3 regions of the Pseudomonas sp. Tav-5-1A genome follow, and region 3 is predicted to be linked to each of the others. Evidence: riboswitches for the same ligand, from Rfam matches in the RefSeq annotation. Region 3 holds a riboswitch; each other region holds the start of a gene.
The links. A riboswitch is a leader RNA that binds a small molecule or an ion and turns the genes downstream of it on or off. The one in region 3 is predicted to bind cobalamin.
Positions count from the first base shown of each region.

Region 1: it holds a riboswitch for cobalamin, as region 3 does, so the genes downstream of both, AC0J42_RS21935 (ABC transporter substrate-binding protein) here and cobW (cobalamin biosynthesis protein CobW) in region 3, are expected to answer to the same signal.
Region 2: it holds a riboswitch for cobalamin, as region 3 does, so the genes downstream of both, cobO (cob(I)yrinic acid a,c-diamide adenosyltransferase) here and cobW (cobalamin biosynthesis protein CobW) in region 3, are expected to answer to the same signal.

Region 1 is NZ_CM146901.1:4,787,021-4,794,121, forward strand. It holds gene tcuC (MFS transporter) at 1-1,082, shown strand, start outside; gene AC0J42_RS21915 (substrate-binding domain-containing protein) at 1,094-1,867, shown strand; gene AC0J42_RS21920 (LysR family transcriptional regulator) at 1,861-2,769, opposite strand; gene AC0J42_RS21925 (DUF4142 domain-containing protein) at 2,957-3,451, shown strand; gene AC0J42_RS21930 (class I SAM-dependent methyltransferase) at 3,535-4,461, shown strand; adenosylcobalamin (AdoCbl) riboswitch at 4,644-4,726, shown strand; gene AC0J42_RS21935 (ABC transporter substrate-binding protein) at 4,770-5,792, shown strand; gene AC0J42_RS21940 (FecCD family ABC transporter permease) at 5,792-6,820, shown strand; gene AC0J42_RS21945 (ABC transporter ATP-binding protein) at 6,817-7,101, shown strand, end outside.
Region 2 is NZ_CM146901.1:5,128,716-5,135,816, forward strand. It holds gene AC0J42_RS23475 (cobyric acid synthase) at 1-267, opposite strand, end outside; gene cobD (threonine-phosphate decarboxylase CobD) at 276-1,268, opposite strand; gene cbiB (adenosylcobinamide-phosphate synthase CbiB) at 1,261-2,169, opposite strand; gene bluB (5,6-dimethylbenzimidazole synthase) at 2,166-2,816, opposite strand; gene AC0J42_RS23495 (cobyrinate a,c-diamide synthase) at 2,816-4,129, opposite strand; gene cobO (cob(I)yrinic acid a,c-diamide adenosyltransferase) at 4,126-4,737, opposite strand; cobalamin riboswitch at 4,870-5,097, opposite strand; gene AC0J42_RS23505 (PQQ-dependent sugar dehydrogenase) at 5,345-6,661, shown strand; gene AC0J42_RS23510 (C40 family peptidase) at 6,743-7,101, opposite strand, start outside.
Region 3 is NZ_CM146901.1:4,405,850-4,412,950, reverse strand. It holds gene nfuA (Fe-S biogenesis protein NfuA) at 1-87, shown strand, start outside; gene AC0J42_RS20040 (GlxA family transcriptional regulator) at 136-1,116, opposite strand; gene cobM (precorrin-4 C(11)-methyltransferase) at 1,206-1,958, opposite strand; gene AC0J42_RS20030 (cobalamin biosynthesis protein) at 2,017-2,412, opposite strand; cobalamin riboswitch at 2,508-2,699, shown strand; gene cobW (cobalamin biosynthesis protein CobW) at 2,794-3,861, shown strand; gene cobN (cobaltochelatase subunit CobN) at 3,865-7,101, shown strand, end outside.

The DNA.
Region 1 (7,101 bases), 380 kb from region 3:
GCGCGGTGATCCTTGGCGCCTATATCGACGACGTCGGCCGCCGCAAGGGCCTGATTGTGACCCTGTCGATCATGGCCAGCGGCACGATATTGATCGTGCTGGTGCCCGGCTACGAGACCATCGGCCTGCTGGCCCCCGCCCTGGTGTTGCTGGGCCGCCTGCTGCAGGGCTTCTCGGCCGGCGCCGAGCTTGGCGGCGTGTCGGTGTACCTGGCGGAAATGGCCACCCCCGGCAAGAAAGGCTTCTACACCAGCTGGCAGTCGGCCAGCCAGCAGGTCGCCATCGTCGTGGCTGCCGCGCTGGGCTACGGCCTGAACCAGTGGATGAGCGGTGACGACATCGCCGCCTGGGGCTGGCGCATTCCGTTCGCCGTGGGCTGCATGATCGTGCCGTTCATCTTCCTGCTGCGTCGCAAGCTGGAAGAGACCGAAGAGTTCAGCGCCCGCCGTCACCGCCCGGCCATGCGCGAGGTGTACAACACCCTGGTGGCCAACTGGACCATCGTGGTGGCCGGCATGCTGATGGTGGCCATGACCACCACCGCCTTCTACCTGATCACCGTGTACGCGCCCACCTTCGGCAAGAGCGTGCTCAACCTGAGCACCGCCGACGCGCTGATGGTGACCCTGCTGGTGGGTGTGTCGAACTTCATCTGGCTGCCTATCGGCGGCGCGCTGTCTGACCGTATCGGCCGCAAGCCGATGCTGATCGCCATGACCGTGCTGGCCATCGCCACCTCGTACCCGGCGCTGTCGTTCCTGGCCCAGGCACCGAGCTTCGCGCACATGCTGGAAACCCTGCTGTGGCTGTCGTTCATGTACGGCATGTACAACGGCGCGATGATCCCGGCGCTGACCGAAATCATGCCGGTGGAAGTGCGCGTGGCCGGTTTCTCCCTGGCCTACAGCCTGGCCACCGCGGTGTTCGGCGGCTTTACCCCGGCCATCTCCACCGCGCTGATCCACAGCAGCGGCGACAAGGCCGCGCCTGGCTACTGGATGAGCTTCGCCGCCCTGTGCGCCCTGTGCGCCACCCTGTACCTGTACCGCCGCGGCAGCGCCCAGCTGCGCGCCGCCGTGTGAGGGGCGTGGCCATGAAGAAATTGCTCAACAGCCTGGCCGCCCTGACCCTGGGGCTGGCCGCCGCGGGCCTGGCCCAGGCCCAGGACCTGACCGTGATGACCTCCGGCGGCTTCACTGCCGCCTACAAGATCCTCGGCCCGCAGTTTGCCGCAGCCCATGGCGACCAGCTGAACACCGTGCTGGGCCCGTCCATGGGCAAGGCCGCCGAGGCGATCCCCAACCGCCTGGCACGCGGTGAGCAGGCCGACGTGGTGATCATGGTTGGCTACGCCCTGGACGACCTGATCAAGCAAGGCAAGGTGCTGCCCGCCTCGCGGGTGGAACTGGCCGACTCACGCATTGGCCTGGTGGTGAAAGCCGGCGAGCCGAAGCCGGACATCAGCAGCGTCGCTGCCTTCAAGCAGGCGTTGCTGCAGGCCAGGTCCGTGGGTTATTCCGACAGCGCCAGCGGCGTCTACGTACAGGACCAGCTGTTCAAGCGCCTGGGCATCGAAGCCCAGCTCAAGCCCAAGGCGAAGATGATCGAGCGCATTCCGGTGGCCGGTGAAGTGGCCAAGGGCGAGCCGCAGCTGGGCCTGCAACAGGTCAGCGAGCTGTTGCCCATCGCCGGCGTGACCTACGTGGGCAAGATCCCCGAGCCGCTGCAGTCGGTGACACGCTTCGCCGCCGGCATCCCGGTAGGCTCCGCGCACCCGGCCGAGGCCAAGGCCCTGCTCGACTACATGGCTTCGGCCCAGGCGCAGTCGGTGGTCACCGGCACCGGCCTGGACTCAGTGCCTCACTGATCTTCCAGGGGTTTCTTGAACTCCCTGATCAACTGCTCCAGTTCCAGCGCCGCCGGGGTCAACAGCCGGCCCCGGCGGCGGATCAACCCCACGCTGCGCAGCACCTCGGGCTCCACCAGCGGGATGCTGGTCATCCACTGGTGCTCGCCCAACGGCAAGGCCATGGACGGCACCGCCGCAATCCCCAAGCCCGCCTCAACCAGCCCGAGCATGGTCGTCACATGGCGGGTCTCGCAGATGCTCGGCCGCGCCGGGCGGATGTGCAGCAACGCCTGGTCCAGCACGAAGCGGTTGCCGGAGGTCTTGTCCACCGAGATGTAGTCGTGCTGGAAATACTCTTCCCAGCTCAGCTGCTTGCGCCCGGCCAGGGGGTGGTCGCGGCGGCAGGCGGCCACGTAGTGCTCCTGCACCAGCAGTTCGAATTCCAGCTCCGGCGGCAGGTTGCCGGTAAAGCTCAGGCCCAGGTCGGCCTCGCCGCTGAGCACGGCCTGCTGCACGTCGTTGGCGCTGGCATCGAGCACCTTCACGCGAATGCGCGGGTAGAGCTTGTGGTAGCGGGCCACCACCTTGGGCATGAAGTAATAGGCGGCCGACGGCACGCAGGCCACGGTGACGTTGCCCAGGCGCGTGGAGGCCACTTCGCTGATGCCCAGCAGGGCGATGTCCAGGTCATTGAGCAGGCGTTCGGCGCTGGGGGCGAAGGCACGGCCGACCATGGTCAGGTTGACGCGGCGGGTGGTGCGGTCGAACAGCCGCACGTTGAGCGCGCTTTCCAGCTTTTCGATGCGCCGGCTCAACGCCGGCTGGGAGATGCTGATGGCCTCGGCGGCCTTGCGAAAACTGCCCTTCTCCACCACTGCGCGAAAGGCCTGCAGGTCGTTCAGGTCGAAATTGATGCTCATCCCGGTCACTCATGCCGAATTTTATTTATCCGATCAGCTTAATGCATGAATGGCCATGATTGATGCTGGACCATAGTCGAAAGACCGTTCGTCGCCGCCCAAGCACCAACGCGGTGGCCGGGCAATCCATTGTAGGGAGCGAGGCGTCACCCTCTCGCTTCCCGAACAATAACGACGGAGATTTCCCATGGACGCATTCAAAGCAGGCACGCTTGTGCTGGCCCTGACCGGCGCGCTGGCAAGCCAAGCATTCGCCGCTGCCACCAGCGCCTTTGTCGCCGATGCCACGGCAGGCGGCATCACCGAAGTCGAGGCCGGCAAGTTGGCGCTGCAGAAGAGCAGCTCGGCGGACGTGAAGAGCTTCGCCCAGATGATGATCAAGGACCACGGCGCGGCCAACCAGAAGCTGGCGGCGCTGGCGCACAAGCTGGACCTGGTGGTGCCCGACGACGCCACGTTGATGGACCAGGCGAAGAAGAAAATCCTCGAAATGCGCGACGAGTCCTTCGACAAGGCCTACGCCGCCAATCAGGTGAAGGCCCACGAAGACACCATCGAGCTGTTCCAGAAAGAGGTCGAATCCTCCGACAAGGCCGAGCTCAAGGACTTCGCCAAACAGACCCTGCCCAAGCTGCAGGAGCACCTGAAAATGGCCAAGGAACTGCAAGCCAAGCATCAGTGATCCTGGCGCGCACGGCCGTGGATTTCCCACGGCCCTGCGCCAGCGTTTACCATGGGCGCTTTATGCCCTGCCAAAAGTCTTTCATGAACGCCGACGCCCTCGCTTTATTGCAGCAACACCTCAGCACCGCCCTGCAACACCCGCCTGCCGAAACCCGCCGCCTGTTCCACGGCCGCGGCCGCTGCTGGCCGGGCCTGGAGCAAATCACCGTGGACTGGCTGCAAGGGGTGCTGCTGGTGTCGCTGTTCCGCGAACCGGCCGCCGACGAGCTGGCCGCGCTGAAGCCGCTGCTGCTGGCACTGGCCCAGGCCACCCCACAGGTGCACAGCCTGATCCTGCAGCACCGCTACCTGCCCGACAGCGCCGCCGAATGGCTGCTGGGCGAGCCGGTGGAGCAATGGTTCATCGACGAGGACGGCCTGCGCTACCAGCTGGACTTGGGCCGCAAGCAGAACATCGGGCTGTTCCTGGACATGCGCTACGGCCGCCAATGGGTGCGCGAGCAGGCCGCGGGCAAGCGCGTGCTGAACCTGTTCGCCTACACCTGCGGCTTCTCGCTGACGGCCATCGCCGGCGGCGCCGAGCACGTGGTGAACCTGGACATGGCCCGCGCCGCCCTGAGCCGCGGCCGTGACAACCACCGCCTGAACGGCCACGACCTGGACCGCGTGAGTTTCCTGGGCCACGAGCTGTTCAAGTCGTGGGGCAAGGTCAAGCGTGGCGGCCCCTATGACCTGGTGATCATCGACCCGCCGTCGTTCCAGCGCGGCAGCTTCGTGCTCACCCAGGACTACCGCAAGGTGCTGCGCAAGCTGCCCGAGCTGCTGACCGAACAGGGCGTGGTGCTGGCCTGCGTCAATGACCCGGCCATCGGCTCCGACTTCCTGATCCAGAGCATGGCCGAGGAAGCGCCGCAGCTGACCTTCCAGCACCGCCTGGAAAACCCGCCGGAATTCCCCGACGCCGAGGCCGAAGGCGGCCTCAAGGCGCTGGTATTTACCAGCGCATGAACCCCGCATGACTGCGTAGCCGCTGCCGCAGGCTGCGCTGGCCCTTGCCCACGCTGAAAATATCCAGCGTACGCCAGGGCCAGCGCAGCCTGGCGGCAGCGGCTACAGCGTTTGCCCCTGGGAAGGTGAACGGCAGGTTGCTCTCTTGGGCAATGCCACTTACCCTCTGCGGGCTTTTTCATGCGTGCAGCAGGAAGCCGGTGCAACTCCGGCGCGGTCGCGCCACTGTGTTCGGGCCTCCCGAAAGCCAGACCTTGCTGCACGCCATTTCTTTCGCCCAACGGACGCGCCATCCCGGGAGCCGCTGCATGCTGTTACGCCGCCTTGCCTTTGCCTGCCTGTGTTTATCCGCCGCCTCAGCCGTAGCCGCCGCGCCGGCCAGCCACTACCCACTGACCGTGCAGAACTGCGGCCACAGCGTGCGCATCGACGCCCCACCACAACGGGCGGTCAGCCTGGGCCAGGCCAGCACTGAATTGCTGCTGTCCCTGGGCCTGGGCCCGCGCATGGTCGGCACCGGCGTGTGGTTCGGGCCGCTGCCGCCGTCGCTGGCGGCCGCCGGCGCCAAGGTGCCGCGCCTGGCCGACAACGCCCCCAGCTTCGAGGCCGTGGCCAAGACCGCGCCGGACATCGTCGTGGCGCAGTACACCTACCACATCGGCCCCCAGGGCGAGGTGGCGACGCCCGAGCAGTTGCTGAAGCTGGGTATCCCCTCCTACGTGTCGCCCAGCGACTGCGACGGCAAGGGCGTGACCGCCACCTCCAACGCCGATGGCAGCCGCAGCCAGCTGTATTCCCTGGCCCTGGTGGACAAGGAAATCAGCGAACTGGCGACCATCTTCGACGTGCCCGCTGCCGGCCAGGCCCTCAGCGCACGCCTGCATGAGCGCGTGGCGGCCGCCGTGAAACTGGCCAGCGCCACCGCGCACCCACCGCTGTCGGTGCTGTACTGGTTCTCCAGCACGCGCCTGGAAGGCGACCCGTGGGTGGCCGGCAAGCACGGTGCGCCGGGCTATATCTCCCAGGTGCTGGGCCTGCGCAACGTCATCGACAGCGATGAGGAATGGCCCGGCGTGAGCTGGGAGAGCATTGCCGCCCGCGATCCCGACGTGATCGTGCTGGCGCGCATGCAGCGCCGCCTCTACCCCGCCGACGACGTCGAGAAGAAGCTGGCCTTCCTGCGCAACGACCCGGTGACCCGCGAACTCAAGGCGGTGCGCAACGGCCGCCTGATCGTGGTCGACGCCAACACCCTGAACCCGTCCATGGGCGTGGTCGACGCCATCGAACAGATCGCCAAGGGCCTGGCCGACACGGGCAAGGCGCCTTGATGCCAGTGGAGCGCAGCCGCCTGGGCCGCTGGGCCCTGGCCCTGCTGGCGCTGTTCAGCCTGGGCCTGTCGATTGCCCTGGCGGTGTCCCTGGGCGAGCTGGACATTCCCATAGTCGTGACCCTCAAGGCGCTGCTCAACGGCCTGGGGCTGGGTGCCTATGACGTGCCGCGGATCCAGCAGGGCATCATCTGGGAATACCGCCTGAGCCGCGCGCTGGTGGCCGCCTGCTGCGGCGCTGGCCTGTCGCTGTGCGGCGCGGTGTTGCAGGCGCTGCTGCGCAACGCCCTGGCCGATCCGTACGTGCTGGGCATCAGCGCCGGCGCCTCCACCGGCGCGGTGCTGGTGATGCTGCTGGGCCTGGGCGGCGGCTTGATTGGCATATCCCTGGGGGCCTTCCTCGGCGCCGCGCTGGCGTTCGGCCTGGTGGTGCTGCTGGCCACCGGCATCCGCGGCGGCCCGGCCCAGGTGATACTGGCCGGCGTGGCCGGCGCGCAGCTGTTCAACGCCCTGACCGCCTGGATCGTCTCCACCTCGGCCAACGCCGAACAGGCGCGCAGCGTGATGTTCTGGCTGCTGGGCAGCCTGGGCGGCGTGCGCTGGGCGGACGTCGGCTTGGCCGCTGCGGTGGTGGGCGCCGGCCTGGTGGTGTGCTTGTACTGCGCGCGCACCCTGGATGCCTTCGTGTTTGGCGACGACGCCGCCGCCAGCCTCGGCGTGCCGGTGGCGGGCCTGCGCTGGTTGCTGTTCGGAGTGACGGCGCTGATCACCGCCACCCTGGTGAGCATCGTCGGCGCCGTGGGTTTCGTCGGCCTGGTGGTGCCGCACATCGCCCGCCTGCTGGTAGGCCCGCGGCACGTGCGGCTGCTGCTGGCCTGCGTGCTGATCGGCGCCAACTTCATGGTGCTGGCCGACATCGCCTCACGGTTGATCGTGCCCGGCCAGGTGCTGCCCATTGGCGTGGTCACCGCCCTGGTCGGCGCGCCGGTGTTCGCCGCCCTGCTCTACCGCAACCGGGCGGCGCCATGAGCCTGCGCGCCGACAACGTCGGCTGGAGCGTCGACGGCCAGGTGATCATCGACGGCATCAGCCTGGACCTGCCCGCCCAGGGCACCCTGGGCCTGATTGGCCCCAACGGCTCCGGCAAATCGACCCTGCTGCGCCTGCTGGCCGGCCTGCGCACGCCCAGCCAGGGCAGCGTCAGCCTCGACGGCCGCCCACTGGCGCAATGGCCGCGCAAGGCCGTGGCCCGGCGCGTGGCGCTGGTGGAACAGCACGCCGGCACCGAGGTGGACATTCGCGTGCAGGAC
Region 2 (7,101 bases), 720 kb from region 3:
GCGGCCATGAATGATCACCTGGGCGCCGGTGTCGCTGTTGGGCTTGAGCAGCACCGGATTCATGTCGGTGTGCGGCGCCAGGTACGCGGCCTGGGCCTGCACCGCCTGGGCGCGGCCGATCTCGCCGCCGTCGGCGGTCACTGCGCTGTTGAGCGCCATGTTCTGCGGCTTGAACGGCACCACCGCCACGCCCTGGCGGGTCAGCCAGCGGCACAGCGCGGTCACCAGGGTGCTCTTGCCGGCATCGGAGGTGGTGCCCTGCACCATCAATGTACTCACGGGTGTTCCTCGTTGAAGGCGTGCAGCGCCTGCTCCAGGCGCAGCCAGTCCGGCTCCTCGGGTGGCAGGCCGAAGCGCACGCTGCTGGTGGCGACGAACAGGCGCACGAGAATGCCGCGCTGGGCCAGGAACGCGTGCAGCGCCGCGGCCTTGTCGGTGACCAGCCACTGGAACAGCGCGCAGCCGCCATGGGGCGCCAGCCCGAACTGCGCCAGCAGGCCGGCCAGGCGCAGGCTGGCCAGTTCGCTGCGCTCGATCATGCGCTGGTGCCCTGCAGTGTCGCCCAGGCACGCCTGGCCGAGGATGCGCGTGGGGCCGCTGACGGCCCAGGGGCCGACCTGCTCGGCCAGCAGCTGGAGAAACTTTTTCTGCCCCAGCACAAAGCCCAGGCGCACCCCGGCCAGGCCGAAGAACTTGCCGAACGAGCGCAGCACGATCAGGCCCGGGCGTTCCACGTGGGGCGCCAGGCTGACCGCCGGGGTGTTGTCCATGAAGGCTTCGTCCACCACCAGCCAGCCGCCGCGCTGGGCCAGCCGCGCGTGCCAGTCCAGCAGGCGGCCGGCAGGCAGCACGCGGCCGGTGGGGTTGTTGGGGTTGACCACCACCAGCACGTCGAGGCTGTCGAGGAAGAAGTCCACCTCGCTCTCGCTGACCTCGCGCACCAGGTGCCCGGCGCGGCGCCAGGCCTCGGCGTGCTCGGCGTAGCACGGCGACAGCACGCCGATCTTGCCGCCCCGGCGCAGGCGCGGCAGCAACTGGATGGCGCACTGGGAGCCGGGCACCGGCAGCACCTGATTGACGCCGTAGTAGGCGCAGGCCGCCGCTTCCAGGCCGTCGTCGGTTTCCGGCAGGCGCGCCCAGGCGCGTTCGGGAATCGCGGGGATCGGCCAGGGCCAGGGCGCCAGGCCGCTGGACAGGTCGAGCCAGTCGGCCTCGGCGATGCCGTATTGCTGCGCCGCCTTGCGCAGTCGTCCACCGTGCTCAAGCATAGAATTGCCCTCCCACACACAGGATCAGCAGCCACAGCCACACACCGCGCTGCACCAGTTGCCAGCCGCGGTCGATGGCGTCGGCGTCGGCCGCCGGGCCTTCGCCCAGGGTCGCGCGCTCATGCAGCTCGCCATGATAGACCGCCGGGCCACCCAGCTCGACGCCCAGGGCGCCAGCACCGGCTGCCATGACCGGGCCGGCGTTGGGGCTGTCCCACTTCGGCGCCTGCTGGCGCCAGCAGCGCAGGGCCAGGCGGGTCTTGCCCAGCACCGCGTAGGTCAGGGCCACCAGCCGTGCAGGAATATAGTTGAGGACGTCGTCGATGCGCGCTGCCGCCCAGCCGAAACGTTCGAAGCGCTCGTTGCGGTAGCCCCACATGGCGTCCAGGGTATTGCTCAGGCGGTACAGCACCACGCCCGGCGCGCCGGCCACGGCAAACCAGAACAGCGCGGCGAACACCGCGTCGCTGCCGTTCTCCAGCACCGACTCGGTGGCGGCGCGCGCCACGGCGTTGGCGTCCAGCTCGCTGGTCTGGCGGCTGACCAGGTAGCCCACGCGAGTGCGGGCGGTGTCCAGGTCATCGCTGCGCAGGGCCTGGGCCACGGGCGCCACGTGCTCACCGAGGCTGCGCAGGCCCAGGGCGCAGTACAGCGCCAGGATTTCCACCAGGGTGCCCACGTATGGCAGCCAGGACAGCAGCGTGGCCAGCAGGGTCAAGGGGATGACGGCCAGGAACCAGGCCGTCACGCCGTGGCTGCGCCAGCCACGGCCGCCGCCGTTGAAGCGGCGCTCCAGGCGGTCGGCCAGGCGCCCGAAGGCTACCAGCGGGTGACGGCTCTTCGGCTCGCCAAGCAGGGCATCCAGCGCCACGCCGGCAACGGTGACCAGGGCGATGCTCATGGCTTAACCCCCCAGTGGTTCTCATACAGCATCTCGCTCAACGGCTTGGCCTCGGCCCAGCCTTCCATCACCAGCATGGGCGATGGGTAGAATTCGGTCACCGGGCCCAGGCACAGCACGGCCATGGGCTTGGCGCCGGCGGGCAGCCCCAGCAGGTCGGCCAGGGCCTGGGGGTCGAACAGCGAGACCCAGCCCATGCCCAGGCCTTCGGCACGCGCCGCCAGCCACAGGTTCTGGATAGCGCAGGACAGCGACGCCAGGTCCATCTCCGGCAAGGTACGGCGGCCGAAGATGTAGCGCTCGCGGTCGTCCATCAGCGCCGCCACCAGCACCTCGGCGCAGTCGTTGATGCCTTCCACTTTGAGCTTCATGAACTCGTCCGAGCGCTCGCCCAGGGCCTCGGCGGTGCGCACCCGCTCGTCCTCCACCACCGCCTGGATACGCTCGCGCAGGGCGCGGTCGCTGATGCGGATGAAGCGCCAGGGCTGCATCAGGCCGACGCTGGGCGCCTGGTGCGCGGCGTGCAGCAGGCGCGCCAGCAGTTCCGGGGCGACGTCGCCGCCGGCGAAGTGGCGCATGTCGCGGCGCTCACCGATGGCTCGGTAGATGGCCGCGCGCTCGGCGGGGGTGTAGGCGTTGTCAGTCATCAAATGTGCGAGGCCCCTTTGGGGCAGAACAGGGCGGCAACGGCCGCCGGGTTGGAAGGGAAATAGAAGTGCACGTACGATGCCGTCAGCCGGCCATCACGGTACACCGCCTCGGCGCCGCGGCCACCGTTGGGGCTGAGGCCACGGGCAATGGGCTCAAGCGCGGTGCTGGTCAGCGAATGGTGGTAGGTGTGGCCGCGCAGGGTGCCTTCGGGCAGCTCCACGGCTTGCAGGGCCAGGGCCGCCAGGCGCTTTTGCATCACCGCTTCGCCAGCTAGCAGGCCCAGCAGCTCGGCGCGCTGGCCGTCAACGTCGGTCAGGGCGTCCAGCAGGAACAGCATGCCGCCACATTCGGCCAGCAGCGGCTTGCCCTGGGCGTGGTGGCCGCGAATCGCCGCCAGCATCGGCGCGTTGGCGGCCAGGGTGTGGTGGTGCAGCTCCGGGTAGCCACCGGGCAGGTACAGGCTGTCGCAGGGCGGCAACTGTTGGTCATGCACCGGCGAGAAGAAGCTCAGCTCGGCGCCCATGGCGCGCAGCAGGTCGAGGCTGGCGCCGTAGGTGAAGGCGAAGGCCTCGTCACGGGCGACGGCAATGCGCACGCCGGCCAGCAGCGGTTCGCACGGCACCGGGGTGGGCGCAGCAAAGGTCACCGGCGGTGGCAGCGCGACTTCGCAGCTTGCCGCCAGGGCATTGGCGGCCGCGTCCAGGCGCAGGTCCAGGTCGTTCAGCTCGCTGGCCTGCACCAGGCCCAAATGGCGGCTGGGCAGTTCGATGCCGGTCTCGCGAGACAACGCGCCGTACCAGCGCAGGCCTTCAGTGAGGCTGCCTTCAAGCAGTTGCGCGTGGCGCAGGGTGCCGACGCGGTTGGCCAGCACGCCGGCGAACGGCAGGTCCGGCTGGTAGCGCGCCAGGCCCAGGGCCAGGGCGCCGAAGGTCTGGGCCATGGCGGTGCCGTCGATCACGCCCAGCACCGGCACGCCGAAGTGCCGCGCCAGGTCGGCGCTGCTGGGGGTGCCGTCGAACAGGCCCATCACGCCCTCGATCAGGATCAGGTCGGCCTCGGCCGCCGCTTCCCACAGCAGGCGCCGGCTTTCCTCGGCGCCCACCATCCACAGGTCGAGCTGGTACACCGGCGCGCCACTGGCCCGTTCCAGGATCATGGGGTCGAGGAAATCCGGCCCGCACTTGAACACCCGCACCTTGCGCCCCTGGTTGCGGTGCAGGCGCGCCAGGGCAGCGGTGACGGTGGTCTTGCCCTGGCCAGAAGCGGGTGCTGCGATCAGCACCGCCGGGCAATGACGCGGCTGGGTCATAGCTCGATGCCCTTCTGGGCACGAATGCCGGCCTGGAAGGCGTGCTTGAGCATGCCCATCTCGGTGACGGTGTCGGCCAGTTCGACCATCTCGTCCTTGGCGCCACGGCCAGTGACCACCACGTGCTGCATGGCGGGACGCGCCTGCAGGTCGGCCAGCACCTGGTCGAGGTCCAGGTAGCCATGCTTGAGGGCGATGTTCAGTTCATCGAGAATCACCAGGCCGATGCTCTCATCCTGCAACAGGCCACGGGACACTTCCCAGGCGGCCTGGGCGGCGGCGATGTCGCGCTGGCGGTCCTGGGTTTCCCAGGTAAAGCCCTCGCCCATCACGTGGTAGCGCACCTGCTCGGGGAAGCGGCGGAAGAACAACTCTTCGCCGGTGGCGTTGCGGCCCTTGATGAACTGCACCACGCCGCACTGCATGCCGTGGCCCATGGCGCGCGCGAGCATGCCGAAGGCCGAGCTGCTCTTGCCCTTGCCGTTGCCGCTCAGGACCAGCAGCAGCCCGCATTCGTTGGGCGCATTGGCAATGCGCTCGTCAATGATCGCCTTCTTGCGCAACATGCGCGCCAGATGGCGTTGTTCACGTTCCTGGGATTCACTCATCGCAGCTCTCCGCTACACCTGCACACAGGCGACATCGACGAAAAGCCGCCGCCCGGACGGGCGCAGCGCAGACTCGTCAATGCCGCTCTCACCCGCGCGACAGAACAAAAGGGGACCGGCAAGCCAGCGGCTTGCCAAGAAGGGTTCCAGGCCGGTCTCCGGACTCATGAGCGGGGGCATGCACACCCGGGGCCACGCGCCTTCCCGAGCCAATTCGGCCCAGTGGCGCCATGCGCGACCTTGACTCATTTACCGTTGCGGGGGCAGCGCCGGGCTCGCACGCCTGCGGCGGCTCACCGGCTTCCCTGTTTCACCCTGCCAGCCGTGGGGCTGCAGGGCACCTGAAACACGCCGGGAAGGTTAGAGGGTTGGGGGTGGGAGGTCAATTAAAGCTCGCCATACCTCCCCTGTAGCAGCTGCCGCCAGGCGGCGTCCGGCCCTGACGCGGCCTGGCTATTGCACCGCAGCGCCTGTGGACGCGGCCTTCGGCCGCTGCTAGGGAACTCCCCGTAGCAGCGGCCAAAGGCCGCGTCACAGGGTTTTATTGGAACCACTGCCCTACCCCACCCCTCTACAGCACATACCTCCGCCTCAGCGAGCAATTACAATGCACAAGACCCGCCTGGCCCTGATCATCCTCGCCTCCAGCACGCTGCTGGCCTGCGGCGAGTCCTCGACCCTGAAGGTGGCCGACGGCACCGGCCCGCACCCGCAGCTGCCGGCGCCGAACAAGACGCTGATCCCCACGGTGAACATCGCCGACGCCATCGGCTGGCCCGACGGCGAGAAACCCCAGCCGGCCAAGGGCACCCAGGTGGCTGCCTTCGCCGAGGGCCTGGACCACCCGCGCTGGCTGTACGTGCTGCCCAACGGCGACGTGCTGGTGGCCGAGACCAACGCGCCGCCCAAGCCCGAGGACGCCAAGGGCATCAAGGGCTGGGTGATGAAGAAGGTCATGGGCAAGGCCGGCGCGGGGGTGCCCAGCGCCAACCGCATCACTCTGCTGCGCGACACCGACGGCGACGGCGTGGCCGACACCCGTACGGTGTTCATCGCCAACCTCAACTCGCCGTTCGGCATGACCCTGGTGGGCAGCGACCTGTACGTGGCCGACACCGATGCCCTGCTGCGCTTCCATTACGACACCGGCGCCACCGCCATCAGCGGCCAAGGCACCAAGGTGACGGACCTGCCGGGCGGGCCGCTCAACCACCACTGGACCAAGAACGTCATCGCCAGCCCCTCGGGCAACAAGCTGTACGTCACCGTGGGCTCCAACAGCAACGTCGGCGAGAACGGCCTGGACAAGGAAGCAGGCCGCGCGGCGATCTGGGAGGTGGACCGCGCCAGCGGCGAGCACCGCATCTACGCCTCCGGCCTGCGCAACCCCAACGGCATGGGCTTCGAGCCGCAGACCGGGCAGCTGTGGACCTCAGTCAACGAACGCGACGAGATCGGCAGCGACCTGGTGCCTGACTACATCACCTCGGTGAAGGACGGCGGCTTCTATGGCTGGCCGTTCAGCTACTACGGCCAGCACATCGACAACCGCGTCAGCCCGCAGAACCCGGCACTGGTGGCCAAGGCCATCGCCCCGGACTACGCCGTGGGCCCGCACACCGCTTCCATCGGCTTCACCTTTGCCAGCAACAGCGGCGGGCTGGCGGCGCCGTTCAACCATGGCGCCTACGTAAGCCAGCACGGTTCGTGGAACCGCAAGCCACACAGCGGCTACAAGGTGATTTTCGTGCCGTTCGTGGACGGCAAGCCCAGCGGCCAGCCGATCGACGTGCTGACCGGGTTCCTCAACGACAAGGAACAGGCCATGGGCCGGCCGGTTGGCGTGACCGAGGACCACAAGGGCGGGGTGCTGGTGGCGGATGACGTGGGGAACAAGATCTGGCGGATTACAGCTGAGAAGTAAACAACCTGTGGGAGCTGGCTTGCCAGCGAGCTTTGGGGGAAACCCGAACAGCTCGCTGGCAAGCCAGCTCCCACAGGCGCATCAAGGGTTGTGCGCCAGGCTTGCTGGTTGCAGCACGCGCTTGGCGTTCAGGTAGGCGTGCTGCCAATACGGCTTGTTGAGGTAGTCCAGCTTCACCGTGCCACCCGTGGCCGGGGCATGCACGAAGCGGCCCTCGCCCACGTAGATCCCGGCATGGCTGACCTGCGAACCGCCGCTGGTGGCGAAGAAGATCAGGTCACCGGACTGCAAGGCATCCTTGCTGACATCGGGGGCGCGCATGCTGATCATTTCCCGCGTGGAGCGCGGCAGGCTGATGCCGGCCGCGTCGCGATAGACGTAGGCGATCAGGCCGCTGCAGTCAAAACCCGAATCCGGTGTGTTGCCGCCCCAGCGGTATG
Region 3 (7,101 bases):
GAGCGCACCCTGCTCGAGCGCATCCCGGAACTCAAGGGCGTACGCGACGTGACCGACCACTCGCAGAAAGAAAACGCCTACTACTAAGGCGTACGCTGCGCACCCGAAAAACGGCGCCCCGTGAGCGCCGTTTTTTTATGCCTGCACGCCGAAGCGCTCGGCGTAATCCTGCGGGCTGACGCCCAGGGCCTTGTGAAAGCTGCGGCGCATGCTCTCGGGGTGGCCGAAGCCGCACAGCCGCGCCACGCTCTGCACCGAGGCCTGGCCGCCTTGCAGCAGGGCGCGGGCTGATTCCAGCCGCACCTGCTCGACGTAGCGCGCCGGGGTGACCCCCAGTTCGGCCATGAACACCCGGTACAGGGTGCGCGGGGCCATGTACGCCCGTGCCGCCAGGGCTTCCAGCGACAGGTCGCCGCCCAGCTGCCCGGGTATCCACTCCAGCAGCGCGCCCAGGCGCGGCGCGCGGCAGGCCTGGGGCGCCAGGTGCGGGCTGAACTGCGCCTGGTCGCCGGGGCGCTTGAGGAACATCACCAGGCGCCGGGCCACGGCCAGGGCGATGGGCCGGCCGAGGTCGTCTTCCACCAGGGCCAGCGCCAGGTCGATGCCGGCCGTGACCCCCGCCGAGGTAAAGCGCTGGCGGCTGGCGCGGCTGTAAGTGTGCAGGCGTTCGCCCTGTACATCGATGGCCGGGAAGGCCTTGAGCGCTTCCACGTCGGCCCAATGGGTGGTGGCGCGGTGGCCATCCAGCAGGCCGGCGTGGGCCAGGATCAGCGCGCCGGAGCACACCGAGCCCAGGCGTTGCACCTGCGCGGCGGCGCGGCTGAGCCAGTCCAGCAGCGGCTGGTTGGCGAATTGCGCCGCCTCGCCGCGCCCGCCGGGCACCAGCAGGGTGTCGAGGCTGGCGGGGTCGGTGTCGTGGTAGCGCTGCTCGGCATACAGGCTGAAACCTGCCGAGGTCGCCACCGGGCCGGCCTGTTCCCCCAGCATCAGCAGGGTGTAGGCGGGCGCCCGGCCCAGGCGCGCCAGCTCCTCGTTGGCCGAGGCGAACACCTGCATCGGCCCGGTGACGTCCAGGCTCATCACCTCGGGATAAATCAAACAGGCAATCCGGCGCATAAAAACTCCTGGTGATTCCCGTAGCAGCGGCCACAGGCCGCGTCCGGGTCAACGCGGTGCACCTGGGGGGACGCGGCCTGCGGCCGCTGCTACAGGGGTTGTCTGTAAAGGTGCGCGTGGCCGGCGCGGTAGAGCGCCGACTCGCCGAAACAGTCCGTGTCCAGCACCCGCCCGACCAGGATCAGCGCCGTGCGGCGGAAACCCTTCGCCGCTACCTTGGCTTCAATGTCCGCCAGGCTACCGGTCACCCAATCCTGGTCCGGCCAGCTGGCCTTGTGGATCACGGCGATGGGGCAGTCGGCACCATAGTGGGGCAGCAGTTCCAGCACGATTTTCGACAAATGCTGCACGCCCAGGTGAATGGCCATGGTCGCGCCGTGCCGCGCCAGGTCGTGCAGGGCTTCGCCTTCAGGCATCGGCGACTTGTCGGCATAACGGGTCAGGATCACTGTCTGCGACACCCCCGGCAGCGTCAGCTCGGCGCCCAGCAGGGCTGCGCAGGCGGCAGTGGCGGTGACGCCAGGGATGATCTCGAAGGGAATGCCGCGTGCGCGCAGGCAGCGGATCTGCTCGCCGATGGCGCCGTACAGGCTCGGGTCGCCCGAATGCACCCGCGCCACGTCCTGGCCGCGGGCATGGGCGGCGGCCAGCAGGTCGATGATCTGCTCCAGGTGCAGCTCGGCGCTGTTGACCACCTGTTCGGCCTGGTGGCCTTCGAGCACGGCGGCGGGCACCAGGGAGCCGGCGTAGATGATCACCGGACACTGGCGGATCAGCCGCTGGCCCTTGACGGTGATCAGTTCCGGGTCGCCGGGGCCGGCGCCGATGAAGTAGACGGTCATGTGCAAATCCTGAAGAAAACGAATGCTGCTTGAGCGAAATTCAAGTGCGAGGCGGTGATTATCCGGGAATCGGGCCCGCTTGTGCCAACGCCAGGGTGGCTTTGGCGTTTTTTTGCCGGCTGACGCGCAGCTGGCTGCCGGCCCCGGCCAGTGCCAGCGCGGCGCTTTCGGCCACGCCGTGGCAGCCGGTGTGGCTGAAGGCGACGGCGGAGCGGTGGGTCAGCCGGGGCTCGAAAGGCGCGAGCTGCGCGGCGCTGAAAAGCGTCAATGGCACGTCCAGCGCCTGCGCCAGTTCCAGCAGCCCGGCCTCGTCGGCCTTCAGGTCAATGCTCGCCACGCCCGTCACGTCGCCGCGGCTCAGGCCGTGGTGGGCGAGGGTGGTGTCGAGCAGGTCGGCCAGCACGCTGGCGGGGCAGCCGCGCTGGCAGCCGAAGCCGGCGTAGAGGTCAGGCATGGGAGGCGTCCGCACATTGCAAGCCACCACTATACCCGTAGCCGCTGCCGCAGGTAGCGGCTACGGGGCGATGTTGACCTTCCCCCCCACACTGCGTAGCCTTGCAACTTCGAGGTTCTCCGCCACGCGGAGCCAAGATGGGAATGCGGTCCAAGCCGCAGCTGCCCCCGCAACTGTAAGCGGTGCGCACCCCGGCAATGCCACTGCGTTCCACGCGGGAAGGCGCCAGGGTCGGCTTTCGAGCCCACGCCGCAAGCCAGGAGACCTGCCTCGACAGACTTCCACTACAACCGGGCGGGGTGATCCGGTGGCGAATGCCCCCGCGTGCCCGGCACCCGCGGTTCTCGTCCCGTTTGCCCGCCATATTGCCAAGGGCATCCGATGAAAACACTGGCCAAGCTTCCCGTCACCATCGTCACCGGCTTCCTGGGCTCGGGCAAGACTACCTTGCTGCGCCACATGCTGGACAACGCCCAGGGCCGCCGCATCGCGGTCATCGTCAACGAGTTCGGCGAGCTGGGCATCGACGGCGAAATCCTCAAGCAGTGCACCATCGGCTGCACCGAGGAAGAGGCCACCGGCCGCGTCTACGAACTGGCCAATGGCTGCCTGTGCTGCACCGTGCAGGAAGAATTCTTCCCGGTGATGCGCGAACTGGTGGCCCGCCGTGGCGACCTCGACCACATCCTCATCGAGACCAGCGGCCTGGCCCTGCCAAAACCGCTGGTGCAAGCCTTCCAGTGGCCGGAAATCCGCAGCGCCTGCACCGTCGACGCGGTGATCACCGTGGTCGACAGCCCGGCCGTGGCCGCCGGCACCTTCGCCGCCTTCCCGGACCAGGTCGACGCCCAGCGCAAGCTGGACCCCAACCTGGACCACGAATCGCCGCTGCACGAGCTGTTCGCCGACCAACTGGCCAGCGCCGACCTGGTGATCCTCAACAAGGCCGACCTGATCGAGCCCGAGGCCCTGGCCGCCGTGCGCCGCGAAGTGGCCGAGGAACTGCCGCCGGCGGTCAAGGTCATCGAAGCCAGCAGCGGCCGCCTGCCGCTGGACGTGCTGCTGGGCCTGGGCGCCGAGTCGGAAGAACACATCGACGGCCGCTTGACCCACCATGATCATCACCACGACGACGATGATCACGACGACCACGACCACGATGCCTTCGACTCCATCTCCATCGAGCTGCCCGAAGCGCCGGAAGCCCAGCTGCTCGACGCCCTGACCACCCTGGTGGTCAAGCACGGCATCCTGCGGGTCAAGGGCTTCGCGGCCATTCCGGGCAAGCCGATGCGCCTGCTGATCCAGGGCGTGGGCACCCGCTTCGACAAGCACTTCGACCGCGCCTGGCGCGCCGAAGAAGCGCGTAGCACGCGCCTGGTGCTGATCGGCCAGGAGCTGGACGCGGCCCTGCTGGAAAGCCAGCTGCGCGCTGCCCTGAACGGTTAAGCCATGCACCTGCTGAGAACCCAGCCCGGCGGTTTCGTGCCGGACGACAGCATCGCCGACCTGGGCCAGACACCGGCCGAGCTGGTGATTCTCTGCAGCGGTGACTCGCACCTGGCGCTGCTGGCCGAGGCCGCCCGGCAACTGCCGGACGATTTCCCCAGCCTGCGCCTGGCCAACCCCATGCAGGTACAGAACCACGCCTCCGTGGACCTGTACGTGGACGAGGTGTTGCGCCACGCCAAGGTCATCCTGATTTCCCTGCACGGCGGCATCGGCTACTGGCGCTACGGCGTCGAGCAGCTGGTGGCGCTGGCGGAACGCGGCGTGCAGCTGATTCTGGTGCCCGGCGACGACCGCCCCGACCCCGAGCTCAGTGACCTGGGCACCGTGGGCCGCGAGGCGGGCGAACGCCTGTGGCACTTCCTGCGCCAGGGCGGCATGGGCAACGCGTTGTCGTTGTTCAACTGCCTGGCCAGCCAGTTTCTCGGTCGCGACTACGCCTGGGCAGAGCCCCAGGCGCTGCCGCGCACCGCCATCTATCACCCGGCCCACCACGATGCCGGCCTGGCCCATTGGCAGGCCGACTGGCAACCCGGCCAGGCCGTGGTGCCGCTGATTTTCTACCGCTCGCACCTGCAGGCGGCCAACACCGGTTTCGTCGACGTGTTCTGTCAGCGCCTGCTGGCGGCCGGCCTGAACCCGCTGCCCATGGCCGTGGCCAGCCTCAAGGAGGCCGGCTGCCTGAGCCAGGTGCAGGCCTGGATGGACGAAGTCGGCGCGGCGGTGATTCTCAACACCACCGGCTTTGCCCAGTCCAGCCCGGAAGCGCCGCACCTGCGGCCGTTCCGCCGCGACATCCCGGTGATCCAGGCCATCTGCGCCCAGGACAACCAGCCCGGCTGGGAAGCCAGCGAGCAGGGCCTGGGCCCGCGCGACCTGGCCATGCACATCGCCCTGCCGGAGCTGGACGGGCGCATCATCAGCCGCCCCATCAGCTTCAAGGACCTGGCCTGGCGCAGCGAGCGCAGCCAGTCCGACGTGGTCTGCTACCGCGCGCACCCCGAGCGCATGGATTTTGTCGCCGAACTGGCGCGGCGCTGGGCCGAGCTGGCGCGCCTGCCCAACGACCAGAAGCGCATCGCGCTGATTCTGGCCAACTACCCGACCCGCGACGGCCGCATCGGCAACGGCGTGGGCCTGGACACCCCGGCGGCGGCGCTGAACATCCTGCGTGCCCTGCACGTCGAGGGCTACCCAGTGCAGGGCCTGCCCGCCAGCGGCACGGCGCTGATCCAGCAGTTGCTGGGTGGCGTCAGCAACGACCTCGACAGCCTCGACCTGCGCCCCTGCGCCCAGAGCATGGCCATGGACGACTACCTGGCGGCGTTCGCGCGCCTGCCGCTGGCCAACCAGCAGGCGGTGCGCGAGCGTTGGGGCGAGCCAAGCGCCGACCCCATGTGCCGCAGCGGCCGCATGATGGTCGCCGGCCTTCGCCTTGGCCTGACCTTCGTCGGCATCCAGCCGGCTCGTGGCTACCAGCTGGACCCCAGCGCCGTGTACCACGACCCCGACCTGGTGCCGCCCCACGGCTACCTGGCGTTCTATTTCTGGCTGCGCCACGCCTATGGCGCCGACGCCGTGGTGCACGTGGGCAAGCACGGCAACCTGGAGTGGCTGCCGGGCAAGGGCGTGGGCCTATCCGAGCACTGCTGGCCGGACGCGCTGCTGGGGCCGATGCCCAACGTCTACCCGTTCATCGTCAATGACCCGGGCGAGGGCGCCCAGGCCAAGCGCCGCACCCAGGCGGTGATCATCGACCACCTGATGCCACCGCTGACCCGTGCCGAAACCTATGGCCCGCTGCGCGACCTGGAGCGCCTGGCCGACGAATACTACGACGCCCAGCTGCTGGACCCGCGCCGCGCCCGCGAGCTGCAACGCGAGATCCTGGCGCTGGTGCGCGACGCGCAGATCGACCGCGAGCTGCAACTGGATGCCGGCTGGGACAGCGACGCCGACGCTGCGCTGTGGCTGCCGCGCCTGGACACCTACCTGTGCGACCTGAAGGAATCGCAGATCCGCGACGGCCTGCACATTTTCGGCGAGTCGCCCACCGGGCGCCTGCGCATCGACACCCTGGCGTCGCTGTTGCGCATCCCGCGTGGCGATGGCCGCGGCGCCCACGCCAGTCTGATCCGCACCCTCGGGCGGGCGCTGCAGCTGGGCTTCGACCCGCTGGACTGCAACCTTGGCGACAGCTGGGACGGCGCCCGCCCGGCCTGCCTGCAGGCGGTCAGCGCGGACAGCTGGCGCACCGCCGGTGACACCCGCGAACGCCTGGAGCTGTATGCCGCGCAACTGATCGAACAGGCGCTGCACACGCCTGCCGCCACTGGTTGGGCTGACGTCGACCTGATTCTCGACAGCCTGCGCGACACCGTGGCGCCACGCCTGGACGCGTGCGGCCCGGCCGAGATCGGCGGCCTGCTGGCGGCCCTGGGCGGGCGCTTCGTGCCTGCTGGCGCCAGCGGCGCGCCCAGCCGGGGCCGCCTGGACGTGCTGCCCACCGGGCGCAACTTCTTCTCGGTGGACGTGCGCAACCTGCCCACCACCACCGCCTGGCGCATCGGTTTCGCCTCGGCCAACCTGATCCTCGAACGCCACCTGCAAGACCACGGCGACCACCTGCGCCAGCTGGGCCTGTCGGTGTGGGGCACCGCCACCATGCGCACCGGCGGTGACGACATCGCCCAGGCCATGGCGCTGATGGGCGTGCGCCCGGTGTGGGCCACTGGCAGCCAGCGCGTCGACGACTTCGAGATTCTGCCGCTGAGCCTGCTCGACCGCCCGCGGGTGGACGTGACCCTGCGGGTGTCGGGCTTCTTCCGCGACGCTTTCGCCAACCTGCTGCGCCTGTTCGACGCCGCCGTGCAGGCGGTGGCCGCGCTGGACGAACCGGACGACCTCAACCCGCTGGCGGCCAAGGTGCGCAGCGAGCAGCAGGCCCTGCTGGCCCAGGGCATCGCCGCCGAACAGGCGCGCCGCGAAGCCGGCTGGCGCATTTTCGGCGCCAAGCCCGGCAGCTACGGCGCCGGTGTGCAGGGCGCCATCGACGGCCGCCTGTGGCAGACCCGCGAAGACCTGGCCGAGGCTTACCTGAACTGGGGCGGCTACGCCTACGGCGGCACCGACGACGGCACGCCGGCGCGGGCGCAGTTCGCCCAGCGCCTGGGCCAGGTG